3 regions of the Allobosea sp. LjRoot9 genome follow, and region 2 is predicted to be linked to each of the others. Evidence: predicted binding sites of a transcription regulator. Region 2 holds the regulator's gene; each other region holds the start of a gene.

Region 1 (10,531 bases), on a different contig from region 2:
CGCCGCCGATTCCGACAGCTATGTCGTCGTCGTGCAAGCCGAAACGCTCGGCAAATACGGCATGATGCCCGCCGCGATGCTGGGCGCGGCCCGCAGCGCGCGCTGATCCGGGATCGCGACCCCGGCTTGTATCGACCGCCGAGAGCCGGATGATTTCAGCTGGGTTCACGAAGTGATCCCAGCTGAAATCTGAATCCGTCTCTCATCGAAAAGTGAGAGCAGGATCAATGCGAAAAACCGGCTCCCACTTTTTCGCATCCTGCTCTAAATGCCAGTGACCTGCAGCCGGCTCATGGCCATGGCGCGACGCGACTCCTGCGGCAAGGATCTTGAGTGGAACCCAATGCTTCCCTGAAGCCGCGCTGGCAGCGCCCGGTCTATTTCGCGCTCGGCTGCCTGAGTGTGGCGATCGGCGTCGTCGCGCTGGTCGTGCCCCTGATTCCCGGCATCGTCTTCCTGGTGTTGGCGACGGCCTGCTTCTCCCGATCCTCGCCGAGGATGGAAACCTGGCTGACGACCCATCCGCGCTTCGGCAAGCTGATCGCGAACTAGAATACGTCGCGCGCCATACCGCGCAGTGCGAAATGGCTGATCACGATCAGCATGATCGCGAGCTTTTCGCTGATCTTCCTGGAAACCGATTCGCGCCTGCTTCAGGCCGTTGTGGCCGCGATCATGCTCGGCGTGCTCGTCTATGTCTGGCGGCGACCGGAACCGCCAGCATCGGCGACCTGATCGCAGTGACCCCGGGCTGATCGTTCAAAGCCCGTCGGCATTTCGCCTCCTCGAAGCGCACAACCGGCTCACAGCAGGATCACCTTGTTCGGCAGTTCGTCGATATCGTCGTCGACCGGCGGCGCATGCTGCGCCAGGACGCGCCCGAGCGCTCCGACCGCATCGATCAGCCCCTCGCGCAAACGCTCCTGCCGCGCGGCGTCGAGCAGGGCCGCGACGATGTTCCGCCATGTCTCCGGATCGACCTTGTCGTCGATGCCGATATCCGTGACGACCTCGGCATAGCGCTCCTGCAAGGCGACATAGAGCAACACGCCGGTGCGCCCGCGCGTCTGTGTCAGCCCGCGCGCGGTGAACTCACGCAGCGCCACGTCATGCGCGCGGCCGCGCTTGACGAAGCCGGGCACGAAGCGACCGCCGCGCCCATACCAGAGCAGCGCGGCCATCAGCAGGGCCGCGCAGATCAACTGGATTAGGAAGATGCGCGGCGCGCTGGTCATCGTCAGCGCCAGGAGCGGCCAGGGCACGAACAGCGACAGTACCAGGGCCAGCACCATCGGCACCGAACGGTAGCTGCTCGCGGCACGGTCGATCACCACCACGATCTCGCCGCTGGTCAGGCGCTCGGCCTGGGCGACGGCCGCGGCGATCGCGTCCCTGTCGTCTGAATCCATCACCAATCCCCCGAAGCCCCGCCGCCACCCGATGAGCCGCCTCCACCGGAGAAGCCGCCTCCGCCACCGGAACTCCAGCCGCCACCACCTCCCCAGCTCGAGCCTGAGCCTGAGCCCGAACCCCAGCTCGAATTCTGCGGCAGCGTGATCCAGCGCCCGTCACGCAGGCGATGTCGCCCGGCTCCACCGCCCTGGCTCAGGCCGCGCATGAAGGAGACCACCAGGATGAAGATGAACACCATCACCAGGATGACGGCGAGGGTCTCGACCGGCGAGCTCTCATCATTCCGCACCAGGGCGCGGCGCTGCCATTCCTCGGCATCGCCGGAGAGGATCGTCAGGATCGCGTCGACGCCGCCTTCGATGCCGCCCGCGAAATCGCCGGTCTTGAACTTCGGCGCCACCGCCGTGGTGATGATGATCTTGGAGAGCGCATCGGTCAGCGCCCCTTCCAGCCCGTAGCCGACCTCGATGCGGACCTTGCGCTCATTCGGCGCGACGATGAACAGCACGCCGTTGTTGCGCGGCTTCTCGCCGAGTTTCCAGAACCGGAACAGGCCATTGGCGAAGTCCTCGATGCCGATGCCTTGCAGCGAGGGCACCGTCGCGACCACGAGCTGGTCGCCGGCCTTGTCCTCATGCGCCTTGATCTTCGCCTCGATGCGCTGGCGCGCCTCGGGCGCGATAAGCTTGGCGCCATCGACGATACGGCCGGTGAGGGCGGGATAGGAGGGGTCCGCCGCCCAGGCACCCGCGCCCGCAAATACGAGCGCAGCGAGCAGGATCAGCGACCGAAGGCGGCTGCGCGCCATCACGCGCCTCGCGACTGCCGCGGCCTCAGAACTTCACCGTCGGTGGCCGCTCCGCCCCGGCCGTCGCGGCAAAGGTCTCCATCGGCTTGGAACCCCAGAACAGTTTTGCCCAGATCACGCCCGGAAAAGTGCGGATCTCGGTGTTGAAGGCCTGCACCGCCTGGATGTAGTCGCGCCGCGCCACCGTGACCCGGTTCTCGGTGCCTTCGAGCTGCGATTGCAAGGCGAGGAAGTTCTGGTTCGATTTGAGGTCGGGGTAGCGCTCCACCGTGACCAGCAACCGGCCGAGCGCGCCGGTGAGCTGGTTCTGCGCGTCTTGATATTCCTTGAACTTCGCCGGATCGGTGATGGTCGAGGCATCGACCTTGACCTGGCTCGCCTTGGCGCGCGCCTCGACGACCTGCGTCAGCACCTCGCGCTCCTGCGCGGCATACCCCTTCACCGTCTCGACCAGATTCGGGATCAGATCGGCGCGGCGCTGATACTGATTCTGCACCTCGGACCAGGACGCCTTGGCCTTTTCCTCCAGCGTCGGGACGTTGTTGTAACCGCAACCCGCGAGCGCGAAACCGAGGAAAGCAAGCACTGCCGCCGTCAAACTGCGGCGAAAGGCGATGGAAACTGGGAACGACATGCCGGGCCCCTTTTGCTGACGTATCGACAGGCAGGACCGCGACCTTAGCCGTCCCGGGCTCCGCCTCCAAGGCGGATACGAAGCTCAGCCGCCGAGACCATGGCGCGCCAGCGCGATCTGGCGCTAGTCTGGCAGTACGGCGCAACGGTGAGGAGCATGAGATGACGACCCTGTCAGTATCGAGGAGCGCCCTCCTCGCGATCGCCCTGTCCGCGGCCGTCGTGAGCTCTGCAGCTGCCCAGAGCCTCGCTCCGGCGCCCGAAGCCGCGACGGGGCGCATCGCCAAGACCTCCGGCCATGCCCGGCTTTATATGGTCGCCGCCGCCAATCCCCTGGCCACCAATGCCGGCCGCGAGATCCTGCGCGCCGGCGGCAGCGCGGTCGATGCGGCGATCGCGATCCAGCTCGTGCTCAACCTCGTCGAGCCGCAGAGCTCGGGTATCGGCGGCGGCGCCTTCATGGTGCATTGGGACGAGGCTGGCCGGAAGCTCTCGACGCTGGACGGGCGCGAGACCGCGCCGGCGGCGGCAAAGCCGAACCGCTTCATCGGCGCAGACGGCAAGCCGATGAAATTCATGGAGGCCGTCATCGGCGGCCGCTCGGTCGGCGTGCCAGGCACGCTGAAGCTGCTCGAAGGCGCGCATCAGCGCTGGGGCAAGCTGCCCTGGCCGCAGGTCATCGCGCCGGCGATCAAGCTCGCCGAGGACGGCTTTGCGATTTCGCCGCGCCTCAACGGCCTCCTGGCCGGCGAGAAGAGCCTGAGCGCCGACCCTCTCGCCGCCGCCTATTTCTACGAGCCCGACGGCAAGGCCAAGGCTGTCGGCACGATCCTGAAGAACCCGGCCTTCGCCGCGACCTTGCGCGCCATCGCCGAGAACGGCTCGGCCGCCTTCTATGCCGGGCCGATCGCCGAGGACATCGTCGCCAAGGTCACCGGCCACAACAGCAATCCAGGCGACATCTCGCTTGCCGACCTCGCCGCCTACAAAATCGAGGAGCGCGAGGCTGTCTGCGGGCTCTACCGCGTCTACCGGATCTGCGGCATGGGTCCGCCAAGCTCCGGCGCCATCGCTGTGCAGCAGATGCTCGGCATCCTCGAGAGCAAAGATCTGGCGCGCATGGGCCCCGGGCCAGAAGCGGTGCATTGGTTCAGCGAGGCCGGCCGCCTCGCCTTCGCCGATCGCGCGCTCTATCTCGCCGACCCTGCCTTCCTCAGCGTCCCGGTCACGGGATTGATCGACCGCGACTATATCCGCTCGCGCGCGGGCCTCGTCAGCCCCGAGAAATCCATGGGCCGCGCCACGCCCGGCGACCCGCCGCATAAGCGCGCCCAATTGCTCGCGCCCTCGGACGGCATCGAGCACGGCACCAGCCATATCTCGGTGATCGACGCCAATGGCGACGCCGTCGCGATGACCACGACGATCGAGGACGGGTTCGGCTCGCGGCTGATGAGCAAGGGCGGCTTCCTGCTCAACAACGAATTGACCGATTTCTCTTTCGCGCCGGAAGAAGACGGCAAGCCCGTCGCCAACCGTGTCGAAGCCGGCAAGCGTCCGCGCTCCTCGATGGCGCCGACCCTGGTCTTCGACGCCTTCGGCAGGCTCTATGCCGTGGTCGGCTCGCCCGGCGGCAGCCAGATCATCGGCTTCGTCGCCAAGACGCTGGTCGCGCTGCTCGACTGGAAGATGGATCCGCAGAATGCCGTCGACCTCGCCAATTTCGGTAGCCGCAACGGCCCGACCGAATTGGAAAAGGGCACCGAAGCCGAGCCCTGGAAGGCTGCGCTGGAGGCGAAGGGCCATGAGGTCCGCCTGCTGGAGATGACCTCCGGCATCCAGGCGATCGTCAAGACGCCGGAAGGCTTCGTCGGCGGCGCCGATGGCCGGCGCGAGGGTGTGGCGATCGGCGATTGAGCGGTTCCCGACGTTTTACCCCCGGGTATGACTGAGTAGCATTATCGCTAGCCTCAACGGGGGGAGCTGCTGGATGCCGACCATAGAAAAGATCTGCATCGCCTTGACGAGCGAGCAGTTGAGCGCGGTTCGTGCGGCCGTCGATGGCGGAGACTATGCGACGACCAGCGAAGTCGTCCGTGACGCCCTTCGCGACTGGCAGATCAAGAGGGATATGCGGCGCAGCGAAATCGAACGCCTTAGGCAGCTCTGGGATGAGGGCTCGCAAAGCGGCCAAGCCGGAGCGATCGACATGACTGCGTTGCGCGAAGAGGCGCGCGATCGTCTTGCCAAGGCCGGAAAGGCGGTTGCCGGTGGCCGCAGCTGAGGTTCTCTGGTCACAGATCCATTTGAAGGCGCGCAGCGCCTCCGCCTGGCTTCATCGCCCTGTCATGTTTTGGGCGCGTCGGTTTCTCCCCATCAGGAAAACCGCCATGCGCACCCTTTTCCTCGCCGCCCTGACGACGGCCGTGCTCGCCCTTTCCCCGGTTCATGCAGGGGAAGCGAAACCCTTCGCCACGGCCAAGACCATCGACCTCCTGACCTTGCTGAAACCGCCACCAGCCAATGATTCGGCCCAGACCCGCGCCGAACTCGCCGAGGTGCTGAGCATCCAGGTCACGCGCACGCCGGAGATGGAGGCGCAGGCCCAGGCTGATGTCGTCGAGAATGTCTGGCGCTTCGCCAATGTCATGGGACCCAACTTCAAGACCGAAGCGCTGCCGGCCTTCTCGGCCTTCTTCGACCGCATCGTCGCAACCGAAGGCGAGGTCGTCGACCCGGCCAAGGACAGCTGGAAGCGCCCGCGCCCGCATCAGTACAGCCCGCTGGTCAAGCCCGCGGTGAAGCTCTCCAACTCCGGCGCCTATCCTTCGGGCCACACCACCGTCGGCACGCTGATGGGCGTCGTCCTGTCGAACATGGTTCCGGAGAAGCGCAACGAGATCATGGCGCGCGCCTGGGCCTATGGCGAGAACCGGATCATCGGCGGCATCCATTTCCGCGCCGATGTCGAGGCCGGCCGCATCGCCGGCACGGTGATCGCCGCCAGGATCATGGAGCAGCCTGAATTCCAGACCGAATATGCCGTCGCAAGAGCCGAGCTGCGCAAGGTCCTCGGCCTCTGACCGTAAGCCTTATCGGGGCGGCGTGCCGGCCGGAACGGTCCGGGCGGCGCCCGCCCCACGCCCCGCGATCAGCCAATAGACGAACCCCGTCGCGGCCCCGATCAGGAACAAGGCGCCGATCACCCGCATCTCGGCCTCGCTCGGCGCGCGCGAGAGGCGCAGCATCGCCAGCGGCAACACGGTCGCCAGCAGGCCGGTGAGCCCGCTCTGGATCAGCCCGCTGCGCAAACGGAAGAGCTCGCTGAAGACCGCGACCAGCACGACCGGCGCGACGATGATCGCCATGCCAAGCCGCCCAAGCAGGCTGAAGGCGGCTTGCGCCACCGGTGTGGGATCGATGTCGCTTTCGGCCAGGCCAAACAGCGCCTCCGTCAAACGCTGGAAACCGCCGCCGATCAGAAGCGCGATCTCGGGCGAGACCACGCTGGCGACGAGCATGGCAAACAGCCCCGCCCCCATGGCGACGAGCAAGGCGAACGGGATCAGCAGCAGCCAGCGCAGCAAGGTGATTATTCCGCAGCGACGGCAGCGGCAGCCGCCGCCTCGTCCTGGTCCAACATCAACCTTGCGCGGGCCGAGAGCTTCTCGGTCTCGCTCTTGAGCTGGCCGCAGGCGGCGAGGATGTCCCGCCCGCGCGGAGTGCGCACCGGCGAGGCATAGCCCGCCCGGAAGACGATCTCGGAGAAGCGCTCGATCCGGTCCCAGTCCGAACACTCATATTTGGTGCCGGGCCAGGGGTTGAAGGGGATCAGGTTGATCTTGGCCGGAATGCCCTTGAGCAGGCGCACCAGGTCGCGCGCATCGGCATCGCTGTCGTTGACGCCCTTGAGCATGACATATTCGAAGGTGATCCGCTTCGCGTTCGAGACGCCGGGATAGGTCCGGCAGGCCTCGAGCAGTTCGGCGATCGGATACTTCTTGTTCAGCGGCACGAGCTCGTTGCGCAGTTCGTCGCGCACCGCATGCAGCGAGATCGCCAGCATCGTACCCATCTCATGCCCGAGCGGGCCGATCTGCGGCACGACGCCGGAGGTCGAGACCGTGATGCGGCGGCGGCCGAGCGACAAGCCCTCATTGTCCGAGATCACGTCGATGGCATCGCGCACGCCGTCGAAATTATAGAGCGGCTCGCCCATGCCCATGAAGACGATGTTGGAGACGAAGCGCCCGCCATCATTGGGCACGAAGGCGCCGTCGGGCTTGCTCCGGTTCGGGAAATCACCGAGCCGGTCGCGCGCCACCATCAATTGCGCCACGATCTCCTCACAGGTGAGGTTGCGCACGAGGCGCTGCGTGCCGGTGTGGCAGAAGGTGCAGGTCAGCGTGCAGCCGACCTGGCTGGAGACGCAAAGCGTGCCGCGGTCGACCTCGGGAATATAGACGCATTCGATCTCGGCGCCGCGATCGCGCGGGCCGGTCGGCGCCATGCGGATCAGCCATTTGCGCGTGCCGTCGGTCGAGACCTGCTCGGCCGTCACTTCCGGCAGGTCGAGCGTGAAGCGCTCATCGAGCGCGGCGCGCAAACCCTTGCCGATCGTGGTCATCGCGGAGAAATCGCGGACGCCGTAATGGTAGATCCAGTTCCAGAGCTGGCCGACGCGCATGCGCCGTTCCTTCTCGGGAACGCCGATCTCGGCCAGCGCGTCGCCAAGCCCGGCGCGCGTGCGCCCGACCAGCGAGACGCGGCTCGTAACAACGGGTTCGGCCGCTGGCGCGGCGGGCTCAAGCACGGACAAGGTCATCGGAACTCTGGCTCGGACGGGCGATCATCGGCCCGAATATCCGCGGCTCATAGCACGAGAACGCCCAGCCGCGAAATCGCAGGACAAATACCCTTACAAATCGGCCTGGCGCAGGGCGGCGGCTGGAATTTGCCGGCGTGAGTCGGCTGGCGCGGATTTCGAGAACCGAAGCGCAGCGGACTTCATGTCCGTGAGCACCGGAAGCGCAGAAAGCCGCGTCAGACGGCCGCGCTCGCGGATTCCGGCACCGCCCTACTTGCAGGCGTCTTCGGCGCGCTTCACCGCCTGGTTCATGCCGGCGAGCGAGTATTTGTCGCTGGTCGGATTGCCGCGCTTCGAGGTGCCCTTGACCTCGAGCCCCGACCCCTTGCGCAGCGCGTCTAACATGCGCGGCTCCTCGGCCGGGTTCTTGAGCCACATGTTCTGGCCCTTCGCGACCAGCGCAAAGCGCTCGGACCCGATGATCGCCTGATGCTCGACATCTTCCTTCAGGTCGAAATTCAGCACGAAGCTGATCTCGTTGCGCACGCCCTCGGTCGGGCGGCTGGAGACGAAGAGCAGTCCCTCGATATCCTTGAGGTTGGCCGGCAGGCGCGCCTCCGCCTTGGAGAGCGCGTAGCAGACCTTCGAGCGGCCCTGCTGCGAGGAAAAGGCCTGCCATTTGCCGGCCGTCTCCAGGAGCATCGCCTGGGCCTGGCCAGCGCTTGCCGATGCGACCGGCGCAGGCTTCGCCTGGGGCTTCGGCTTGGGTTGAGCGGAGGCCGGCACGGCGATCACGCTCGCGGCGAACAGCGATGCGACGATCAGGAGCCGTGAGGCGGCGAAATCGGTGCGGAGCAAACAGAGATTCATAAGCCGCCATCAATCAGCAGAAATCTTAACAGCGTCTCTATTCCCGGGGCATTTGACCCGAGAGTTCAAGATCGCGGAAACGATAGGATGTCACGATCCGGGCGAAAATGCGAATGCCGTACACCCCCGCCCATGGTTCCGTTCGTCATCTGAGCATGCCACATTCGCGTGCAACGCCATCGCAGCGGTCGGGGAAACGATGAAGGCACTGCTCTGCGAGGCCCATGGGCCGGCCGAGACGCTCGTTATCCGCGACATCGCCGAGCCCAGCCCCGGGCCGGGTGAGGTCGTCATCGCGGTCAAGGCGGCCGCGCTCAACTTCTTCGACACGTTGATCATCGAGGGGCGCTACCAGACCAAGCCGGCGCTACCCTTCTCGCCCTCAGCCGAATGCGCCGGCACGATCGCCAGCATCGGCGAAGGCGTCACCGGCTGGCGAGTCGGCGAGCGCGTCGCCGCCTGGCTCGGCCATGGCGCGGCGCGCGAGAGCGTCGTCGTCCCCGCCCAGCAGATCGTGCGCGTGCCCGATGCGCTCGACGATGCCCAGGCGGCGGGGCTGTTCGTCACCTATGGCACGGCGATGCACGGGCTGATCCAGCGCGCCGGCCTCAAGGGCGGCGAGACCCTGGCCGTGCTCGGAGCTGCCGGCGGCGCGGGGCTGGCGGCGGTCGAAGTCGGCGCGCTGCTCGGCGCCCATGTCATCGCCTGCGCCTCCTCGGCCGATAAGCTCGCCCTCGCTCAGAGACATGGCGCCCAAGAAGAGCTCGACTACAGCAGCGAGGATCTGAAGGCCGGCCTGCGCCGCCTAACCGAAGGGCGCGGCGTCGATGTGCTCTACGACACCGTCGGCGGCGATCTGGCCGAGCCGGCTTTGCGCGCCATGGCCTGGGAAGGGCGCTATCTCGTGGTCGGCTTCGCCGGCGGCGCGATTCCGAAGATTGCGCTCAACCTGCTGCTGCTGAAGGGCTGCGACCTGCGCGGTGTGTTCTGGGGCGAGTTCGTCCGGCGCGAGCCCGCCGCGCATCGCCGCAATATGGAGCGCCTGCTGGATTGGGCCGCGAACGGGCATATCCGCGCCCATGTCCACGCCGCCCTGCCATTGGAGCGCTGGGCCGAGGGCTTCGCTTTGATCGGCGACCGCAAGGCCAAGGGCAAGATCGTCCTGACGCTGTGATCTCGCCGTCATTCCGGGGCGACCCGGAATGACATCTTTCGACGAGCGGGCAGTTCTGCCTAGAGCTCCGCCAACGTCCGCTTCGCCTTCTCGCGATGCTCAGGCGTGATCGAGCCCGCGACCGCGGCGATGGCAGCGGCGATCACCGCCGCATCGTCGGTGAAGCCGATGAAGGGCAGGATGTCGGGAATGGCATCGAGTGGCAGCACGAAATAACCGAGCGCCGCCAGAAGCGTCAGCCGCACGCGCCGCGGTGTCGCTGGATCGCGCGTGCAGATCCAGGCCGCCAGCAGATCCTCGGCGAAGGGCACCCGCTTCGCCACGCGCTTGAGCCGACCCAGAAACTCCGAACCGAAGCGCGCCTCGTCGCGCAGGCTCCGGCGGATCTCCGCCATCTCCTCGGGCGAAAAGCGCGAATGGAACGTGTCGCTCATGCCAGCCCCTCCTTGCGGGCTTTCGATCCCAACGGCATCGGGATGATGCCCGGCCGGGACCGTCGGAAAATGTGGCCCCAGGCCCAAGGCTGCACAAGAGGCTCGCCAAGAATCTCGCTTGGAGCCGGGCCGCAGGGCCTCTAAACGCGTTACAAACGCCATTGCGAACAGGAAACGCCCATGAAACTGGATTCCTCGCTCTCCGCCATCGTCACCGGCGGCGCCTCGGGCCTCGGCGAAGGCACCGCGCGCATGCTCGCAGACTTCGGCGTCAAGGTCGCGCTCCTGGACCTGAACGCCGAGCGCGGCGAAGCGGTCGCGGCCGAGATCGGCGGGGTCTTTTGCCATTGCGACGTCACCAATGACGCCTCCGTCGACGCGGCGCTCGCAAA
Region 2 (10,531 bases):
ATCGTGCCAGCGCGCATGCAGCCGCATCATCTGCATCTCGCGGCTGATCGTCAGGAAGATTTTTATCGTGCGGATGCCGTCGCGCGTCAGCATGCCCTCGAAGACAGGGGCCTCGCGCAGGAAGGCGTCGGTCTGGTCGGGCGCGCAGAACTCCATCACACGCTCGACGCCGGCCCGGTTGTACCAGGAGCGGTCGAAGAACACGATTTCGCCCGCCGCCGGCATTTCCGCGGCATAGCGCTGGAAATACCATTGCCCCTTCTCGGTGTCGGAGGGCTTCGGCAAAGCAACCACGCGCGCCTGGCGCGGGTTGAGATGCTGGGTGAAGCGGGTGATCGTGCCGCCTTTGCCGGCGCCGTCGCGGCCTTCGAGCACGATGACGATGCGCTCGCCGCTCTCGCGCACCCAGGCGAGGAGCTTCTGCAACTCGATCTGTAGCGGCTCCATCTCCTTGTTGTAATGCTTGCGCTTCATGCGCTTGTCATAGGGGTAGCCACCGCTGTGGAAGGCAGCGTCGAGGATGTGTTGGGGCAAGGTCTCCGCCTCGATGTCGAAGGTGTCGGATACGCCCTTTTTTCGTTTGGCGGGTGCCGGTGTCGGGGACTGCTTCTTTGTGGCCCCGCGCTTGGGCACCTTCGTGCCGGCCGCCTTGGCTTTCGTCATGGATACGCGCTTGGCCATCTGTTTTCTCCTGGTCCTTGGCTGGCAAGCTAGCCCGTGGGCGGGGTCAAGGGAATTGACGTGCGCCGGCGATCCGATCAGGAAGGCATCCTCTCGCGTCGTCCGGCTCTCGCGCCCGCCTCGGTGGCGAGAGGACAGCGCAAGGTGCCGCGCCCGATGTTCGAGACTGTCGACCCCAATGCCCCCGCCACGCTCGCCCTGATCGAGGCGCTCGGCTCGGCCGTCGTGCTGCTCGATGCGCAAGGCGTCGTCCAGGCGCTGAGCCCGGCGATGAACGCGCTGATCCCGGCGCTCGACAAGGGCCGACAATTGACGCTCGTCATGCGCGATCCCGATCTGATCGGGGCGATGGAGCAGGTCTCGAGCCAGGGCGGGCGCCGCGTCATCGAACTGGTCGAGCGCGTGCCGGTCGAGCGCACTTTTCGGATCCATATCGCGGCGTTGCGGACTGCGGGCGGGCGTCGCTCCTTGCTGCTGACCTTCGAGGATCTCAGCGAGCAGCGCGTCACCGAGCGCATGCGGGTCGATTTCGTCGCCAATGCCAGCCATGAACTGCGCACGCCTTTGGCCTCGCTGCTCGGCTTCGTCGAGACGCTGCAGGGCCCGGCCCGCAACGATGCGGGTGCGCGCGATCGCTTCCTGACGATCATGCGCGAGCAGGGCTTGCGCATGGCGCGCCTCGTCGACGATCTGCTCTCGCTCTCGCGCATCGAACTGCGCGCCCATCTGGCGCCTGAAACCCCGGTCGATCTCGCCGGCATCTCGCGCGAGATCGTCGATTCGCTGACGCTGATGGCGCGCGAGCGCAATGTGAATCTGCGCCTGTCGCTGCCCGAGCAGCCGGTGAAGGTCGCCGGTGACCGCGACGAATTGCTGCGGTTGATGGAGAATCTGGTCGAGAACGCCATCAAATACGGCCGCAAGGACGGCGAGGTCGCGATCGATGTCATCGACGGCGCGACCGAGGCGAGCGTCAGCGTGCGCGATGACGGGCCCGGCATCGCGCCCGAACACCTGCCGCGCCTGACCGAGCGCTTCTACCGGGTCGACACCGCCGCCAGCCGCGAAGCGGGTGGAACCGGCCTTGGCCTGGCCATCGTCAAGCACATCGTGCTGCGCCATCGCGGGCGCCTCACCATCGAGAGCCTGCTGGGACAGGGCGCGACTTTCAAGGCGATCTTTCCGCGCCTCGGACCGGTGTCACGGAGTTCGTCCTGATCGTTTGTGACAGCTTTGATGACAGGATGTCATCCGTCTGTCACACAGAAGGTGTTCTGACGGGATCGCTAAACGTGCGATCCAGAGAGGACATCTCAATGCGCAAAATTCTCATTCTCGCGGCCGCTTCGATCGGGCTGTCCGGCGCGGTCCAGGCTGCCGACATCACCGGCGCCGGCGCGACTTTCCCCTTCCCGATCTACGCCAAATGGGCTGAAGCCTATAAGAAGGAGACCAATATCGGTCTCAACTACCAGTCGATCGGTTCCGGTGGCGGCATTCGCCAGATCAAGGCCAAGACTGTCGCTTTCGGCGCCACCGACGCCCCGCTGAAGGGCGAGGAGCTGACCAAGGAAGGCCTGATCCAGTTCCCGACCGTGATGGGCGGCGTCGTCCCCGCGATCAACGTCGCCGGCATCGAGGCCGGCAAGCTGAAGCTCACGGGCCAGCTCATCGCCGAAATCTATCTCGGCGACATCAAGAAGTGGAACGACCCCAAGATCGCCGCGCTCAATGCCGGCGTGACCCTGCCAGACGCCAGCATCAACCCGGTCTACCGTTCGGACGGCTCGGGCACGACCTTCGTCTGGACCGATTATCTGTCGCGCGTCTCGCCTGACTGGAAGACCAAGATCGGCGCCAACCAGTCGGTCCAGTGGCCGGTCGGCATCGGCGGCAAGGGCAATGAGGGCGTCTCGGCTTCGGTCAAGCAGGTCGCGAACTCGATCGGCTATGTCGAATACGCCTATGCCAAGCAGAACAAGCTCGCCTTCGCGCTGGTCCAGAACGCCGACGGCAACTACCCGGCGCCTGATGACAAGGCCTTCCAGGCCGCTGCCGCCAACGCCAACTGGAACGAGGCTCCCGGTTTCGGCATCTCGCTGAACAATCAGAAGGGTGCGCAGGCCTGGCCGATCACCTCGGCGACCTTCATCCTCGTCCATGCCAAGCCCGAAAAGCCGGAAGAGGCGCAGGCCGCGCTGAAGTTCTTCGACTGGGCCTATAAGAGCGGCGACCAGCTCGCGACCGGCATCGACTACGTGCCGCTGCCGAGCAACGTCAAGGACATGGTCCGCGCTGCCTGGAAGGGCGTCGTCGACAACTCCGGCAAGCCGATCTTCTGATCGCTCGCCATCATGGCTGGGCTTGACCCGGCCATCTCATTCAGGAGGCGCAGCCCCGGGCTTCTCGGGCCTGCGCTTCGCTCCGCCCAGGAATGACGGACAACCCATGCTACCGGAGCCCCGCGGATGACCGCCGTGACCCAGACGATGCCCGCTGCTGCTGCGCCGCTGCGCAAGACCCCCAAGGGCACGTTCGACATCGTCTTCCGCAATGCCAGCTTCCTGGCCGCGTTGTTCGTGCTGGTGCTGCTCGCCGGCATCATGCTGTCGATGGTCGTCGGCGGCTGGCCGGCCTTCCGCGAATTCGGCTTCGGCTTCATCACCTCCAGCGTCTGGGACACCCAGAACGACCAGTACGGCGCCTGGCCGGCGATCGTCGGGACGCTCTCGACCGCGCTGATCGCGCTCGTCATCGGAGTGCCGCTCTCGCTGGGCATCGCGGTCTACCTGACGCAGCTCGCCCCGCCCTGGTTCAAGCAGCCGGTCGCGACCGCCATCGAGTTGCTCGCCGCCGTGCCCTCGATCATCTATGGCATGTGGGGCCTGTTCGTCTTCGTGCCGCTCTTCGCCGCCTATGTTCAGGTGCCGCTCTCCAACATCGTCGAAGGCCTGCCACTCGTCGGCACGGTGCTCTATTCGCGCTCGCCCTCGGGGCTCGGCATCTTCACCGCCGGCATCATCCTCGCCTTCATGATCATCCCCTTCATCGCCTCGATCACGCGCGACATGCTGGAGCAGATCCCCTCCGTGCTGCGCGAAAGCGCTTACGGAATTGGGGCGACCACCTGGGAGGTCGTGCGCCATGTCCTGGTGCCCCAGGCCGGTGTCTCGATCATCGGCGCGGTCATGCTCGGCCTCGGCCGTGCGCTCGGCGAGACCATGGCGGTGACCTTCGTCGTCGGCAACGCCAACCGGCTCTCGGCCTCGATCCTGGATCCGGGCTCGACCATCGCCTCGCGCATCGCCAATGAGTTCAACGAGGCGCTCGGCCTGCAGCTCAACGCGCTGATCGCGCTCGGCTGCATCCTGTTCTTCGTCACCTTCGTCGTCCTCGTCATCGCGCGCATCCTCGTCTCGCGCGTCAAGAGCTACTGATAAGCAAGAGCTACTGAATAAGGCCGCCGACCATGAGCATGACGACCCCCTCCATCGCCTCCCAGACGCCTCGTGCCGAATGGGGCCGCGTGCGCCCGGCACGCCGCACCGCCGACAAGGCGATGAAGCTGATCGCCACCGGCTTCACCTTCCTCGCCATCTTCGTGCTGTTCTGGATCCTCGGCATGCTGATCGTGAAGGGCGTCGGCGGGCTTTCGCTCGCGACCTTCACACAGGTCACACCCGGCCCCGGTTCCGAGGGCGGCGGCCTTGCCAACGCCATCGTCGGCTCGATCGTGCTGACCTTCCTCGGCATCGCGGTGGCGACGCCGATCGGCGTGCTCGCCGGCACCTATCTCGCCGAATACGGCAAGGGCTCGCAGCTCGCCAATCTGATCCGCTTCATCAATGACATCCTGCTCTCGGCGCCCTCGATCCTGATCGGCCTGTTCGTCTACGTCATCCTGGTCGAGCCCTTCCGCGGGTACTCTGGCTGGGCCGGCGGCGTCGCGCTCGGCATCATCGCGATCCCGGTCATCGTGCGCACCACTGAGGACATGCTGCGGCTGGTTCCGGGGCCGTTGCGCGAGGCTGGCGCGGCGCTTGGCGCCCCGCCCTCGGTCGTCATCACCAGCGTCACCTGGCGGGCGGCGAAATCGGGCATGGTCACCGGCATCCTGCTGGCGCTCGCCCGCATCGCCGGCGAGACCGCGCCATTGATCTTCACCGCGCTGAACAACAATTTCTGGTTCTCGCCGACGCTTTCGGGCGGCGTCTCGAACCTGCCGGTGACGATCTACCAGTTCGCCTCGGCCCCTTACGAGAACTGGCAGCAGCTCGCCTGGGCCGGTTCGCTGATCATCACCGTCTCGATCCTGCTGCTCTCGCTGATCGCGCGCCGTATCGTGCGCGGCAGCAAGTGAACGGCCATCCTGAACCCTCGTCGCGTTCGATCTGAAGGAAGAAGTCGATGCTTTCGACGCTGGAACTGAGCCCGCAAACGCTCGATGCCGAAGCCCCGGTCAGGATCGCGGTCAAGAACCTCGATTTCTACTACGGCGAGCACAAGGCGCTGAAGAACGTCAATCTCGATTTCCGTGACCGTCACGTCACGGCGCTGATCGGCCCCTCGGGCTGCGGCAAGTCGACCCTGCTGCGCATCTTCAACCGCATCTATTCGCTCTATCCCGAGCAGCGCGCCACCGGCGAGGTCATCCTCGACGGCCGCAACGTCATCTCCAATGATGTCGATGTGAACGAGCTGCGCTCGCGCATCGGCATGGTCTTCCAGAAGCCGACGCCCTTCCCGATGTCGATCTACGACAATGTCGCCTTCGGCATCCGGCTCTATGAGAAGCCGCCGAAGTCGGAGCTCGACGACCGCGTCGAGGGCGCGCTGCGCCGCTCCGCCCTCTGGGACGAGGTCAAGGACAAGCTCAAGATGTCCGGCATGGGCCTCTCGGGCGGCCAGCAGCAGCGCCTGTGCATCGCGCGCACCATCGCGCAGAAGCCGGAGGTGATCCTGTTCGACGAGCCGACCTCGGCGCTCGATCCGATCTCGACCGGCAAGATCGAGGATCTGCTGGAGCAGCTCAAGACCGATTTCACCATCGTCATCGTCACCCACAACATGCAGCAGGCGGCGCGCATCTCGCAGTACACCGCCTTCATGTATCTCGGCGAGGTGATCGAGTTCGCGCCGACCAACACCATCTTCATGAACCCGCACAAGAAGCAGACCCAGGACTACGTCACCGGCCGCTTCGGCTGACTATCGAACCCTGTTTTCGCTTCCAGAGGATCCGCCGCGATGACCGAACATATCGTCCGCTCCTACGACGCCGAACTCGAGGCGCTGCGCCGCAGCCTCGCCGAGATGGGCGGCATGTCCGAGCGCATGCTCGGCGATTCCACCGTGGCGCTGGTGCGCCGCGACACCACGCTCGCCCAGAAGGTGATCAGCGCCGACCAGCGCCTCGACAACCTCCAGCGCGATGTCGAGGAGCGCGCGGTCCTGACCATCGCCCGGCGCCAGCCGCTGGCGAACGACCTGCGTGAACTGATCTCGGCGATCCGCATCGCCGCCGACATCGAGCGCGTCGGCGATCTCGCCAAGAACATCGCCAAGCGCGCGGTCGCGATCTCCGGCCAGTTCCAGCCGCCGCATCGCGCCGTGGTCGGGCTCGAGCATATGAGCCGGCTCGTCCAGGCCCAGCTCAAGGACGTGCTCGACGCCTATGCCGCGAGCAACGAGCAGAAGGCCATGGAGGTCTGGCGCCGCGACGACGAGATCGACGCGCTCTACACCTCGCTCTTCCGCGAATTGCTGACCTATATGATGGAAGACCCGCGCAACATCACCTTCTGCACGCATCTCCTGTTCTGCGCCAAGAATGTCGAGCGCATCGGCGATCACACCACCAACATCGCCGAGACGATCCACTATCTCGTCACCGGCGAGTCGCTCGATCTCAACCGCCCGAAGCTCGACACCACCGACATCAATGTCGAGGCGGTGACGGGGAGCTGATGGAATGAACGCACCGGCAGCTTTCCCGTCATGGTCGGGCTTGTCCCGACCATCCACGTCTTCGCTGGTCGAGACCTGTGTTCAAGACGTGGATGCTCGCCACCAGGGCGAGCATGACGGTGTGTGTCGGCTGAATGCCAGGAACGGAACTGAGACATGCCCGCACGCATCCTGATCGTCGAGGACGAGGAGCCGCTCACCCTGCTCCTGCGCTACAACCTCGAAGCCGAGGGCTTCGAGGTCGACAGCGTCGCACGCGGCGACGATGCCGAGCTGCATCTGCGCGACCACACGCCCGACCTCGTCCTGCTCGACTGGATGCTGCCGGGCTTGTCGGGCATCGAGCTCTGCCGCCGCCTGCGCACGCGCCGGGACACCGAGCGCGTGCCGATCATCATGCTCACCGCCCGCGGCGAGGAGACCGAGCGCGTGCGCGGCCTCGCCACCGGCGCCGACGACTATGTGGTCAAGCCGTTCTCGCTGCCTGAACTGATCGCGCGCATCCAGGCGCTCTTGCGCAGGGCCAAGCCTGGCCATGTCGCGGGGCTGCTAGCGGCCGGCGATCTCGAACTCGACCGCACGACGCGCCGCGTCCGCCGCTCCGGCGCGGAATTGCATCTCGGCCCGACCGAATTCCGCCTGCTCGAATTCCTGATGCAGGCGCCGGGCCGGGTCTATTCCCGCGCACAGCTCCTCGACGCCGTCTGGGGTCGCGACGTCTATATCGACGAGCGCACGGTCGACGTTCATGTCGGCCGCCTGCGCAAGGCGATCACGCCCGGTGATGCCAAGGACCCGCTGCGTACGGTGCGCGGCGCGGGCTACGCCTTCGACGAGACGTTTGCGCGCGGCTAAGAGCGCGCGTCATTCCGGGGCAGGCCGAAGGCCTGAGCCCGGAACCCAGAACCGTTGTTGCTCATTGCCGAAGCTCTGATGTCCGAGCGCCTCTTGGAACCCTCATCGGTTCTGGGTTCCGGGCTCTTCGCGGAGTTTATCCTTGGGCCGACCAAAGGTCGGACCCGAGGGCGAAGCCCCGGAATGACGGAGCTTAGGGATTGCCACGGCGGCGAATGCGGACCGCTTTGCCATTGCAGCGGGGATCTGCGACTCCGTCGATTGTTGCAGGTAGGGTTCCTCTCTAATCTTGGCCGCTCATACGCCCGCCAGGATTCGAGACCGTGCTCGACAGCCCCGTTTTTCCCGCCATCAAGGCTTTCGAAGCCGACCTCATCGCCATCCGGCGCGACATTCATGCCCATCCCGAGATCGCCTTCGAGGAGGTCAGGACGGCGGCCCTGGTGGCGCGGACGCTGCGCGGCTGGGGCATCGAGACTCATGAGGGGGTGGCCGGGACCGGGGTGGTCGGCACGCTGAAGGGCGAGCGCGGCGGACAGCGCGCCATCGCGCTTCGCTCCGAACTGGACGCGCTGCGCATCGAGGAGAAGAGCGAGATCCCGCATCGCTCGACCATTCCCGGCAAGATGCACGCCTGCGGGCATGACGGACATATCGCCATGTTGCTCGGTGCCGCGCGCTATCTGGCGGAGCACCGGGATTTCGGCGGCACGGTCCATTTCATCTTCCAGCCGGCGGAGGAAGGGTTGGGCGGTGCCCGCGTCATGCTCGAGCAGGGGCTGTTCGAGCGCTTTCCGGTCGATGCCGTCTACGGCATGCACAACCAGCCGGGCCGCCGCGCCGGGGAGTTCGGCATCAGGCAAGGGCCGATGCTCGCCGCCAGCGACACCTGGGTCGTGACCTTCCGCGGCACTGGCGGCCATGGTGGCTCCGGCGCCCATACCGCGACCGACCCGACGATCGCGCTGGCCAATTTCATCCTCGGCGTCCAGGCGATCGTCGCCCGCAATGTTCCCGCCGTCGAACCGGCGGTGCTGAGCGTCGGCCACATCAATGCCGGCGCTTTCTCCTCGCCCAATGTCATTCCCGCTGAGGTCGTCGTCACCGGCACGGCGCGCTGCTTCTCAGCCGCGGTGCGCGACATTCTGGAGCAGCGCCTGGGCGTGCTCGCCGAGGGCGTGGCGGCGATCCAGGGCTGCAGCGCCGACTATGTCTACAAGCGCCGCTATCCGCCCTTGATCAACACCGCTGACGAGACGGTGCTCGCGGCGGCGGTCGCCAGCGACCTCGTCGGCGCGGAGAAGATGGACAGGCAGATCCCGCTCAACACCGGCGCCGATGATTTCGCCTTCATGCTGGAGCAGCGGCCGGGAGCCTTCATCCGCATCGGCAACGGCACCGCGGCGGAGGGCAAAGGCAATCTGCTCCACACCCCGCTCTATGATTTCAACGACGATATTCTCGCTCTGGGCTCGACCTATTGGGTGCACCTCGTGCACAAGGAGCTGACATCGCAGGCCTGATCCCGCTCGCCGCCGCCCGGCAGCCGAAACCGGAGCCGGGCTGCAGGAGTTTGAGTCCATGCCGACACCCGACATCGCGATCATCGGCGCAGGCCCCTCCGGCCTGATCGCCGCCGAGCGGCTGTCCGCCGCCGGCCACGCCGTTACAGTCTATGACCGCATGCCCTCGCCGGCGCGCAAATTCCTGCTTGCCGGCCGCGGCGGGCTGAACCTGACCCATTCCGAACCGCTGGATCAGTTCCTGACGCGCTATCGCGGAGCGCAGGCCTGGCTCGAACCAGCAATCCGCGCCTTCCCGCCCCAGGCCTTGCGCGATTGGGCCGACGATCTCGGCGCCGACAGCTTCATCGGCACGAGCGGGCGCGTCTTCCCCAGGGCGATGAAGGCCTCGCCTCTGCTGCGCGCCTGGCTGCGCCGGCTGGAGGGGCAGGGCGTTAAACTCGCATCGGGGATGCACTGGACCGGCTGGAGCGCTGATGGCGCGCTCAGCTTCCAGACCCGCGACGGCGGGGTCGAAACGATCCGGCCCGGCGCGACCCTGCTGGCGCTCGGCGGCGCGAGCTGGCCGCGCCTTGGCTCGGATGGCGGCTGGGCGCCTCGGCTCGCGGAGCGTGGCGTCGCCGTCGCGCCGCTGCTGCCGGCCAATGGCGGTTTCACGGTGGCCTGGTCGGCGACGATGCGTGAGCGCTTCAGTGGCGCGCCGTTGAAGCGCATCGTCATCCGCTTCGGTGAGCGTCAGGCCACCGGCGAGGCGATGATCGATGCCGAAGGCATCGAGGGCGGTGCGGTCTATGCGCTGTCGGGCCTGCTGCGCGAGGCGATCCTGCGCGAGGGCAGGGCGGTGGTCACGCTCGATCTGCGGCCCGACATGGAGACCGCTCGCCTCGTCGAGCGTCTGGCGAAGCGCCGCAAGGGCGAGACGCTGAGCAACCATCTGCGCAAGGCGGCGGGCCTGTCGCCGGCTGCGATCGCGCTCCTGCGCGAGGCGAGCCCGCGCTTGCCTGAGAATGCAGCGGCCCTGGCGGCACTGATCAAGGCCGCTCCCCTCACGCTCGCCGGCCTCGCCCCGATCACGCGCGCGATTTCGAGCGCTGGCGGCATCGAAGCTGGCGCGGTCACCACCGATTTCATGCTGAAGGCGCTGCCTGGCGTCTTCGTCGCCGGCGAGATGCTGGACTGGGAAGCCCCGACCGGAGGCTACTTGCTGCAGGCCTGCTTCGCCACCGGCGTCGCGGCGGCGGCGGGAATGGAGGCTTGGCTGGCAAGGGCGTAAGTCGGGCGCGGGGCAGGGGTGAGGTGCAGGCCCCTGGACCAGTTGCGCGGAACTTTGCCGTCATTGCGAGCGCAGCGAAGCAACCCAGGAGGGCTCGCTCTACGTCCCCCTGGGTTGCTTCGCTGCGCTCGCAATGACGAGGGAGCAGCGGTTAGGTCACGGCCAAAGCGTCAAACGGCCGACACCTCACCCCTGCCCCTCTCACTGAACTCGGGCTTACCCGAGTTCAGCA
Region 3 (10,531 bases), on a different contig from region 2:
GCCAGGAAATGCACGACGCGGTTGGCGACGACATTCTTGGCGGCGATGAAGCCGAGTGGAAAGGCGAAGATCGCGGCCAGGATCGTGCCGAGGAAGGCGATTGCGATCGTCTCGAACAGCGCCTTCACGAAGAGCAGGGCGCGTGCCAGCGAGCCGGGGTCGGGCGGCAGCATCAGGGCGACGAAGATGCCGAGATTGTTGAGGCCGTGGATGATCTTCCAGATCGAGACCTCGAGCGTCGTCAGCCCGTAGAGGAACAGGCCGGTGAGACCGACGATGACGGAGATCGTGATCAGGCGCGTCTTCAGCGAACCATCGATCGCGGCCTTGTGGCGGGCGACGAGCGCGGTGCGGTCGTTGGCGGAGAGAGCGAGCGTCATCGGCCGTGCTCCAGGCTGAGAAGGGCGTGGCGCAGCCGCTCGGTGCCGTAGTCGATCAGCATCACGGTGACGATGATCAGCAGCAGGATGGCGCTGATGTCGGTGAAGTAGAATTTGCGGATGGCCTCGATCAGGTCCTGGCCGATGCCGCCGGCGCCGACGAAGCCCATGATCGAGGCACCGCGGACATTGATCTCGAAGCGCAGCAGCGAATAGCTGGCGAAATTGGAGAGGACTTGAGGCACCACGGCAAAGCGGATGATCTGCCACCAGCCGGCACCAGTCGCGGTCATGCCATCGACCGGCTTCATGTCGATGTTCTCGACCACTTCGGAGAACAGCTTGCCCATGGCGCCCATGGTGTGGATCGCGATGGCGAGCACGCCGGGCAGCGGTCCCAGACCGAAGGCGATGACGAAGATCAGCGCGAAGACGATCTCGGGGACGGTGCGGGAGAATTCGAGGAAACGGCGGGTGGCGAAGCGCAAGACACGCGATCTGCCGAGATTGGCAGCCGCGACGAAGCAGAGCAGGAAGCCGCCGAGTGTGCCCAGGATCGTGCCGGTATAGGCGATCAGGATCGTTTGCCAGAGCAGCTTGAGCCAGCCCTTGATGCCCCAGAACCATTCGGCCATGTCGGCACCGAACGTTGCGAGGCGCAAGGTCGGCATGGTCTCAAGGATGTATTTCGGGAAGCGCCAGGCGTTCTCGACGAACTTGCCGGGGTCGACCTCGGAGCCGAGCGCCGCGAGCCAGACGCAGACGAGGAAGATCACTGCTCCGATCAGCGTCTGCAGGCGCTTCGCCGACATGGCGCGGCGATAGCTCTCGACATGGGCATGGATCGCAGGGTCGTTGCGGTCGATCGCGAGGGTCATGGTGTTTAAGGTCCGTCGCGGGGAGGTCGTCACCGTCAGAGCGCCTCTCGCGTCATGCTCGCCCTTGCGGCGAGCATCCACGTCTTGATCACCGCATGCGACGACAGGAGACGTGGATGGTCGGCACAAGGCCGACCATGACGGGAAAAGTGAACGGGCGTTCTACGAGGACTTCTTCTTGCGGAGCGCGTCGACGAACTTGTTCAGTTCGATGATCGGGTCGTAGGCCTTGTTGTCGACGGCGACGAGCGGGCCCTGCTTGCCTTCATAGATCTTGTCGAAGGCGACCTTGTCCTTGGTGGCGAGGTTCAGCACCGCGTCGCGGATCGAAGCCTTGAGCGGCTCCGGCAGCTCCGAGAGATAGGCCATCGGCGAGTTCACGATCTGCGCGGACTTGTAGATGATCCGGAAATCCTCGGCCTTGACCATGTTCTTGCGGGCCATGCGCAGGAGGTTCGATTCCTGCTCGTCGTTCCACCAGTTGGCGGCGATGTCGACAGTGCCCTGGCCGAGCGCGATCACGGCGTTCTCATGGCTGCCGGTGTAGACGACCTTGGAGAAATAGGTCTCGGGCTCGATCTTCATGCCGTCGAGCGCGAAGCGCGGGACGTTGTTGCCCGAGGTCGAGTTCGGGTCGACGAGGCCGAGATTCTTGCCCTTGAGGTCTTCGATCTTCTGATAGGGCGAATCCTTCTTCACATAGAAGACCGAGTAATAGCCTTTGGTGCCGTCGAGATTGGTCTCGATCGCGAAGGCGTCGATCTTGGCGCCGGTCATCAGGGCGCGGGCGAAGGAGGAGGGGCCGTACATGCCGATATGGATGTTGCCGGCGCGCTGGCCCTCGATCAGGGCGGCATAGTCGCTGGCGATGCGCAGCGTGACCTTGGTGCCGAGCTCCTTGGCGAGATAGTTGACGAAGGGGGTGTAGCGCTCGACGACACCGGACGCGTTCTCGGCCGGGATGATGGCGAAAATGATCTCGGGATATTTCGCCTTCCAGTCCTGGGCGAAGGCGGGAGCGGCGAGCGAGGCGGCGAAGGCCGCGGTCGCGAGGGTGAGCGTATGACGACGGGTCAGCATGGTGAGCTCCTGTTGCGGGTTCGTTGAGTTTTCTGGGCGGGCGTTCCCGAGCGGGCTGTCCCGGTCAGGCGACGTTCTGCTTGGCGCGCTGGGCCTCGGAGGCCGCGATGGCATCGAGCGCATCGAGCGCCTCGGCGCCGGCATCCTTGGCCTCGATGCCGTAGAGCTCGGCCGCGATCTCGGTGGTCAGAGCGTGGGGCGGGCCGTCGAAGACGATCTTGCCGGCGGCCATGCCGATCAGGCGGTCACAATATTTCGAGGCGATATCGAGATGGTGCAGGTTGCAGACGACGGTGATGCCGTCCTCGCGATTGATGCGGAACAACGCATCCATCACGACCTGGGTGTTGCGCGGGTCGAGCGAGGCGATCGGCTCGTCGGCGAGGATGACCTTGGGCTCCTGCACCAAGGCACGCGCGATGGCGACGCGCTGCTGCTGTCCGCCCGACAGCGTCTCGGCGCGCTGGGCGAGCAGATGGCCCATGTCGAGCCGCTCGAGCGCGGCGATGGCGCGGATCTTGTCGTCCTGAGAGAAGCTCTTGACCAGGGTCAGGGCGGCCGAGCGATGGTTCAGCCGGCCGAGCAGGACATTGGTGAGAACGTCGAGGCGGCCGACGAGATTGAATTGCTGGAAGATCATCGCCGTGTCGCGGCGCCAGGCCCGCAAGGCGGCGCCCTTCAGCGCGGTCACGTCGCGCTCCTCGCAGACGATGCTGCCGCTGGTCGCGTCAGCCAGGCGGTTGAGCATGCGCAGCAGCGTCGACTTGCCGGCGCCGGAGCGGCCGATGACGCCGACCATCTCGCCTTTGGGGATGGACAACGTGACGTTGTCGACGGCGTTCTTGTCGCCGAAGCGTTTGGTCAGGCCTTCGATCCGAAGCATGCCGAATTCCGTTCGTCGGCCAAGCGCAACATCGCCCGGAGCGGCCGAGGGCCGTCCGGGGTCGCGCTTTCGAACGGGATGATCAGCTAGCCAGCGCAGATGACAGGGCGGTGACAGGGGGAGGAGCTGTCCCCGTTTGCTACAATCCCAATCCCGTCAGCCCTGGATGATCCGTCGGCCTGATCCGCCCCTCCCAGCGGAATTTGCGGTCGCTCTCCTCGATAGGCACGTCGTTGATGCTGGCCTCACGCCGGCGCATCAGGCCGTTCTCGTCGAACTCCCATTGCTCGTTGCCATGCGAACGGAACCAGTTTCCGGCATCGTCATGATGCTCATAGGCAAAGCGCACGGCGATGCGGTCATTGTGGAAAGCCCAGACCTCCTTGATCAGCCGGTATGCGATCTCCTTGGCCCATTTGCGTTGGAGGAAGGCGACGATCGCCTCGCGGCCCGAGAAGAACTCGGCCCGGTTCCGCCAGCGGCTGTCGGGAGTGTAGGCGAGGGAGACGCGCTGCGGATCGAGCGAGTTCCAGGCGTCCTCGGCCATGCGGGCCTTCTGGGCGGCGGTCTCGGCCGTGAAAGGCGGCAAGGGCGGGCGTTGCTGCGACATCTCGGCTCCTCCGGTGAAGGGCCGATCAGAGGTGGAAACCGCAGCCCGCGCAACCTCCTCGAAAGCGGGTTCCGCTCAGGCTGGCGCAACACCGCGCAGGAGCATCTCGACGCAGGAGCGGACATAGGCTTTGCGCTCGCTGGCGGGGATGGCGGGCATGCCGAGCAGTCCGCGAAGCTGATGGAAACCGCGCAACATGCCGATGAACTGCTCGGCCATGCGCCTTGCCTGCGCATTGGAGATGTGCTGCGCCAGCCCGTCACGCAGTTGTGATCGCTGCATCAGCAGGGCCGCGAGGTCGCTGATCATGCGCTCGACGCCGGCCTCATAGGCGGTCCGTCCGAGGTCTGGAAAGCGCGCGGCAGCGCTGAGCACCAGCCGGTGAAGATCGAGCGCTGCGGGGTGCAGCATCGTCGCCAGCGTATCCTCGCCGAGGCGGGTCAGGATGCTCGCCAGATCGGCGCCGGCCTTGCGCGGCTTGCGCAGCGGAATCGTCAGCTTTTCAGTGAGTTCGGCGCAGATCGCGCGGAACAGCGCCTGCTTGTCGGTGAAGTGGCTGTAGATGGTCTGCTTGGAGACGCCGGCGCGATGGGCGATCTGGTCGAGGCTGGAGCGCTCGAAGCCCTCGGCCAGGAACATCTCGGCTGCAGCCTTGGTGATGGCGCTGTGCTTGTCGGGTCGCGATAGCTCGGCAGGCATGCGCACATAATCCTGCGCATCCGTCGACGTGGCCCGGAGAGAGTTGGCCTCAGACATGCTTCCGCCCATAAAGGCCCTTATCAGACTGGACCGTCCAGTCTAGGTTAGTGCCGCGATCCCGGAGCGTCCAGTGTCATGAAGCGGTTTGTCCTACTCATCCTGATCGCCGGTCTGGCGGGTGGCGGCTATTATGGCTACCGCAGCTATCAGGCCAGCCTGCAGCCGACGCAGGCCCGTGCGGCTGCTCCGCCGCCGGCCGGCGTGCCGGTCGAGATCGGCAAGATCGAGGTTACGACCGTCTATGAGGAGGTCGAGGCCCTGGGCACGCTCGCCGCCGATGAATCGGTGGTGATCGCGCCCGAGATCGCGGGCCGCGTCATCGCGCTCGGCTTCAAGGAGGGCGAGCGCGTCCAGAAGGGCCAGGAGCTGGTCAAGCTCGACACGGCCATCCTCGACGCCGAACTCAAGCAGTTGCAGGCGGATCTGAGCCTGGCGCGCGACACTTTCCAGCGCAACCAGTCACTGGTGCAGCGCGGCGCCGGCACGCAGGTCGCGCTCGAACAGGCGACCGCCCAGCTCGCCTCCAACGAGGCCCGCGTCCAGCTCTCCCAGGCCAAGCTGGCGCAGTCGACCCTGACAGCGCCGTTCCACGGCGTCGTCGGCCTGCGCTCGGTCAGCGTCGGCGACTATGTCTCGGTCGGCAAGCAGTTGATCACCCTGACCAATATCGACCCGATCAAGGTCGATTTCCGTGTGCCCGAGATCTTCCTCGCCCGGGTCAAGGTGGGACAGACCATTCAGGTGAAGCTCGACGCCGTGCCGGGACGGGACTTTGCCGGCAAGATTTTCGCGATCGACCCGGTCGTTGACGTCAATGGCCGCGCCATCCGCCTGCGCGCCACGATCCCCAATGCCGATCTCTTGCTGAAGCCGGGCCTCTTTGCCCGCATCGTCATCGTCATCGACCAGCGCGAGAACGCCCTGATCATCCCCGAGACCGCGGTGGTGCCCGATGGCGTCGGCAAGATCGTCTACATCGTCGAGAACGGCAAGGCCAAGCGCGTCTCGGTCGAGCTCGGCAAGCGCCTGCCGGGCAAGGTCGAGATCGTGAAGGGGCTGACCCCCCAGATGCAGCTCGTCAGCGCCGGCCAGATGCGCCTGCGCGACGGCGCGACGGTGGCGATCAAGAACGCCCAACCGGCCTTGCAGACCAGCGCGGCCGAAACCGCCCCAGCGAGCGCCCTGCGATGAGCCTGTTCGAGCTCTTCGTCCGCCGCCCTGTCCTCTCGACGGTCCTGAGCCTGCTCGTCATCCTGATCGGCGCCGTCTCCTATACGCGCCTGACGGTGCGCGAATATCCCAATATCGACGAGCCCATCGTCTCGGTGCGCACGACCTATACCGGCGCCTCGGCCGAGATCATCGAGACGCAGGTCACGCAGATCCTGGAGAACTCGATCGCCGGCATCGAGGGCATCGAGATCATCTCCTCGACCAGCCGGCAGGAGAGCAGCAACATCTCGGTGCGCTTCCGCCCGGATGTCGATCCCGATGTCGCCGCCTCCGATGTGCGCGACCGCGTCAGCCGCGTGCGCGGCCGCATGCCCACCGAGATCGACGAGCCGATCATCGCCAAGGTCGAGGCCGACGCCCAGCCGATCATGTATCTCTCGCTGATCAGCTCGCGCCACAACCCGCTCGAACTGACCGATTTCGCCGACCGCTTCATCACCGACCGCGTCCAGAACATCACCGGCGTCGCCGAGGTCCGCATCCAGGGCGAGCGCCGCTACGCCATGCGGATCTGGCTCGATCGCGCCCGGATGGCGGCCTACACCATCACCGTGCAGGAGATCGAGGCGGCGCTGCGGGCGCAAAATGTCGAGATCCCGTCCGGCCGCATCGAGAGCAACAATCGCGAATTCACGGTGCTCTCGCAGACCAGCCTGACAACGCCCGAGCAGTTCCAGCAGATCGTCGTCAAGGACGCCAACGGCTTCCCGGTCAAGCTGCGCGATGTCGCCAAGGTCGAGCTCGGCGCGCTGGCCGAGCGCAACGCCGCCTGGTTCTCCGGCAAGCCCTCGGTTACGATCGGCATCGTCAAGCAGGCAACGGCGAACCCGCTCGACGTCTCAGCCGGCATCCGCGCGGCGCTGCCCGAGATCATCGACGATCTGCCGGATGGCATGGGGATCGAGACCTCCTACGACACCTCGATCTTCATCGACCGTTCGATCGAGGCCGTCTATCGGACAGTCGGCGAGGCGGTGCTGCTCGTCGTGCTGATCATCTTCCTGTTCCTGCGCTCGGCACGCGCGACGCTGATCCCGCTGGTCACGATTCCGGTTTCGCTGATCGGCTCCTTTGCGCTGATGTATGCCTTCGGCTTCACCGTGAACACGCTGACGCTGCTCTCGATGGTGCTCGCCATCGGCCTCGTCGTCGACGACGCCATCGTCGTGCTGGAGAATGTCCACCGACATATCGAGGACGGCATGGAGGCCAACAAGGCGGCGGTGCGCGGCATCAACGAGATCGCCTTCGCCGTCATCGCGATGACGCTGACGCTGGTTGCGGTCTATGCGCCGATGGCGTTCTCGACCGGGCGCACCGGCAAGCTCTTCGTCGAATTCGCCTTGACGCTTGCCGGCGCCGTGCTGGTCTCGGGCTTCGTTGCGCTGACACTGACGCCGATGATGTGCGCCAAGCTGCTCAAGCATGAGAGCTCGCATGGGCGGCTCTACAACCTGCTCGAAGCCGCCTTCGAGGCGATGTCGCGCGGCTATCGCCGCTCGCTGCGGGCGGCGCTCGCGATCCGCCCTGTCATCGTCCTGCTGGCGCTCTGCGTGGCCGGCGGCAGCTACTACTTCTTCACGCATCTGCGCTCGGAGCTCGCGCCGGTCGAGGATCGCGGCACGATTACCGCGATCGGCGTGGCGCCCGAAGGTGCGACGCTGGCCTTCACCGCCGATTATGCGCGCCGCGTCGAGGAATTCTTCTCCAAACTGCCGGAGGTGCAGAACTACCTGGTCATCGTCGGTTTTCCCGATGTGACGCGCGCCATCGCCTTTGCCCGGCTGAAGCCCTGGGAGGAGCGCACGCGCAAGCAGCAGGACATCGTCACCGAGATCAACAGGGGGCTCTCGCAGATCCCCGGCATCCGGCTCTTCGCGACGAACCCGCCCTCGCTCGGCCAGGGCGGCGCCAACAGCAAGCCGGTCGAGTTCGTGCTGCGCTCGTCGGAGCCTTACGAACAGATCAAGGGCTATGTCGACCAGGTTCTGGCGGAGGTCGCGGGCTCGCCGGTGCTGACGAACGTCGAATCCAACCTGATCCTCGACAAGCCGCAGCTCAGGGTCTCGATCGATCGTCAGCGCGCCGCCGATCTCGGGGTCGGTGTCGATGTGATCGGGCGCACCATGGAGACGCTGCTGGGCGGCCGGCAGGTGACGCGCTTCAACATGAATGGCGAGCAGTACGACGTCGTCGTTCAGGTCGCGGGCCAGGATCGCAACACGCCCCAGGCGATGCAGTCGATCTATCTGATGGGCCGCAACGGTGTGACGGTGCAGTTGTCGAGCCTGGTCTCGATCGAGGAGAACGTCGCTCCCAAGGAACTGATCCGCTTCAACCAGCTCCGCTCCGCCACCATCACGGCGGTGCCGGGGCCGGGCTATTCGCTGGGCGATGCGCTCAGCGTACTGGAGCAGGCCTCGGCCAAGGTGCTGCCCAAGACGGTGCAGATCGACTATTCCGGCCAGAGCCGCGAGTTCAAGCAGTCGGGCTCGTCGATCGCGATCGTCTTCCTGCTGGCGCTGGGCTTCATCTATCTGGTGCTGGCGGCGCAGTTCGAGAGCTTCATTGATCCGGTCGTGATCATGGTCTCGGTGCCGCTCTCGCTGACGGGCGCGCTCGCAGCCTTGTACTTCACCGGCGGCACGATGAACGTCTACAGTCAGATCGGGCTGATCACGCTGGTCGGCCTCATCACCAAGCACGGCATCCTGATTCTCGAATTCACCAACCAATTGCGTGAAGAGGGCAAGGAGTTGGTCGATGCTCTGGTCGAGGCGGCGGAGCTGCGCCTGCGGCCGATCCTGATGACGACGGGCGCGATGGTGCTTGGCGCGCTGCCGCTGGCCTTGGCGCATGGCGCGGGCGCGGAAAGCCGCTCGCAGATCGGCTGGGTCATCGTCGGTGGCATGAGTTTCGGCACGCTCTTGACGCTCTATGTGGTGCCGGTCGCCTATACCTATCTGGCGCGGGCGAAGCGCTCGGTGCACGGCCACGCCGTGCACGAGCCGCATCCGGCGCCGGCGGAGTGACGATCGCGCGCTTGCGCGTGGATCGTCATCCTCGGGCGGAGCCCTCGGGTCCGATTTTCGATCGGCCCGAGGATAAACTCCGCGAAGACCCGGGGATCTCTCCCAGAGAAGACCCGGGGATCTCTCCCAGAGAAGACCCGGGGATCTCTCCCAGAATGGAACGCCTGTGACATGAGATGCTCGGGTCAAGCCCGAGCATGACCGTGAGACCTTACTGCAGCCGCACCGACACGCTCTCGCTCGCGCCGGTTCCGTCGATCACCGAGATTCGGACGAATCCTCTTCCGGGTGGCTGCCAGGCAGCTTCACGGCGACGGGTCAGCTCCAGCACAGGCGCGCCGTCGACCAGCCAGGTATAGGGCGGCGCACCACCCGCGACCTTGAGGTTGAGCTGGCTGCGGCCGTCAAGCGCCGAGGCCGCGAGATCGATGCGCGCACCTTCCGGCGGGAAGGCGAGCTTCAGCACCGGCGTCGTCATCGCGGCAATCGTCTTGGGCACGTCCTGGCGCAGATGGCGCAAGGGCGGCGGCAGATGCGCGGCGGTCGCGATGATGGCATTGGGCGGCTGCGGGAAGGGGCGGGGATCGATGCCGGCCCGGGCGAAGGCGTCGAACAGGATCGGCGCCGCGACAACGCGTCCGACTAGCCCCGGCACCGCGCCGTTGTCGGCCCGTCCGACCCAGACGCCGATGGTGTGCTTGCGGTCGAAGCCGACCGCCCAGGCGTCGCGATAGCCATAGGATGTGCCGGTCTTGTAGGCGATGCGACCGGGCAGGGCGTTCTGAGGCGCGGGCGCGCCGAGCAGCGTATCGGTGACATACCAGGCTGCGACCGGGTCGACGAGGCGAGGCGCGGGCTCGCTCGCCTGGCTCTCTGTCTTCAGCCGCAGCGGCATCATCTCGCCGCCGCGGGCGAGCCCGACATAAAGCCGCGTCAGATCCTGCAGCGTGATCCCCAAGCCGCCCAGACCGACGGCCAGGCCTGGTGCGCCGCCTTCCTTCGGCATGGCGATGGCCGCGCCGGCGTCGCGCAATCGCGACAGGAAGCGCTGCGGCCCGAGCGCGGAGAGCAGCTCGACGGCGGGCACGTTGAGCGAGAGCTGCAGGGCTTTTCGCGCGCTGACCATGCCCTGGAAGCTCAGGTCGAAATTCTCCGGCACATAGATGCCGTAGCGCGCCGGCCTATCCTCCAGCATCGTCTCGGGGTGGGCGATGCCGTTATCGAAGGCGAGCGCATAGATGAAGGGCTTCAGCGCCGAGCCGGGCGAACGCAGGGCCCGCGTCAGGTCGAGCGAACCGGCGCGCTCGGCGGCGAAATAATCGACGCCGCCGACCGAGGCGCGGATCTCGCCGGTCTCATTGTCGGCGACGAGGATGGCGATCGAGACCTGGGCTGCGAGCCCTGTACTGCGCTCGCGGGCGAGGTTCTCCAGATTGGCCTGGAGGCGGCCGTCGATGGTGAGCCTGTGGGCGTGGGCGTCCGGGGCCTCGGCCACGACCTGCTCGGCGACATGGGGGGCAAGGTTGGGGAACGGCCTGCGCGTCGTCGGGATCGGCTCGTCCCGGGCTGCTGCGACTTCTGAGGCCGTCGCCAGCCCCGCCGCCTCGACACGCGCCAAGACCCGCTCGCGGGCTTTGCGGGCGGCCTCGTTGAGGCGGTCGGGTCGACGCGTTTCG

The links. The regulator PhoB, encoded in region 2, activates phosphate uptake and scavenging genes when phosphate is short. The targets are predictions, from matches to a motif close to TGTCATNNANCTGTCAT.
Positions count from the first base shown of each region.
Region 1: the regulator PhoB is predicted to act here: its motif matches at 5,188-5,204, upstream of ACSQ3P_RS27395 (acid phosphatase).
Region 3: the regulator PhoB is predicted to act here: its motif matches at 3,321-3,337, upstream of phnC (phosphonate ABC transporter ATP-binding protein).

Region 1 covers NZ_CAXUPC020000010.1:180,674-191,204, reverse strand. Annotated here, with positions in the region: gene ACSQ3P_RS27435 (DUF1223 domain-containing protein) at 1-106, shown strand, start outside; gene ACSQ3P_RS27430 (YbaN family protein) at 334-552, shown strand; gene ACSQ3P_RS27425 (hypothetical protein) at 604-735, shown strand; gene ACSQ3P_RS27420 (TPM domain-containing protein) at 804-1,409, opposite strand; gene ACSQ3P_RS27415 (TPM domain-containing protein) at 1,409-2,221, opposite strand; gene ACSQ3P_RS27410 (LemA family protein) at 2,247-2,855, opposite strand; gene ggt (gamma-glutamyltransferase) at 3,017-4,771, shown strand; gene ACSQ3P_RS27400 (ribbon-helix-helix domain-containing protein) at 4,845-5,138, shown strand; gene ACSQ3P_RS27395 (acid phosphatase) at 5,245-5,937, shown strand; gene ACSQ3P_RS27390 (hypothetical protein) at 5,947-6,441, opposite strand; gene rlmN (23S rRNA (adenine(2503)-C(2))-methyltransferase RlmN) at 6,447-7,679, opposite strand; gene ACSQ3P_RS27380 (hypothetical protein) at 7,932-8,531, opposite strand; gene ACSQ3P_RS27375 (NADPH:quinone oxidoreductase family protein) at 8,731-9,705, shown strand; gene ACSQ3P_RS27370 (YkvA family protein) at 9,765-10,139, opposite strand; gene ACSQ3P_RS27365 (SDR family NAD(P)-dependent oxidoreductase) at 10,320-10,531, shown strand, end outside.
Region 2 covers NZ_CAXUPC020000002.1:698,552-709,082, reverse strand. Annotated here, with positions in the region: gene ppk2 (polyphosphate kinase 2) at 1-681, opposite strand, end outside; gene ACSQ3P_RS11985 (ATP-binding protein) at 838-1,899, shown strand; gene pstS (phosphate ABC transporter substrate-binding protein PstS) at 1,998-3,023, shown strand; gene pstC (phosphate ABC transporter permease subunit PstC) at 3,150-4,118, shown strand; gene pstA (phosphate ABC transporter permease PstA) at 4,151-5,041, shown strand; gene pstB (phosphate ABC transporter ATP-binding protein PstB) at 5,089-5,889, shown strand; gene phoU (phosphate signaling complex protein PhoU) at 5,929-6,648, shown strand; gene phoB (phosphate regulon transcriptional regulator PhoB) at 6,805-7,503, shown strand; gene ACSQ3P_RS11950 (M20 aminoacylase family protein) at 7,827-9,026, shown strand; gene ACSQ3P_RS11945 (TIGR03862 family flavoprotein) at 9,085-10,299, shown strand.
Region 3 covers NZ_CAXUPC020000003.1:303,984-314,514, forward strand. Annotated here, with positions in the region: gene phnE (phosphonate ABC transporter, permease protein PhnE) at 1-380, opposite strand, end outside; gene phnE (phosphonate ABC transporter, permease protein PhnE) at 377-1,258, opposite strand; gene phnD (phosphonate ABC transporter substrate-binding protein) at 1,421-2,338, opposite strand; gene phnC (phosphonate ABC transporter ATP-binding protein) at 2,403-3,221, opposite strand; gene ACSQ3P_RS15985 (DUF1348 family protein) at 3,361-3,831, opposite strand; gene ACSQ3P_RS15990 (TetR/AcrR family transcriptional regulator) at 3,907-4,530, opposite strand; gene ACSQ3P_RS15995 (efflux RND transporter periplasmic adaptor subunit) at 4,666-5,781, shown strand; gene ACSQ3P_RS16000 (efflux RND transporter permease subunit) at 5,778-8,855, shown strand; gene pbpC (penicillin-binding protein 1C) at 9,067-10,531, opposite strand, start outside.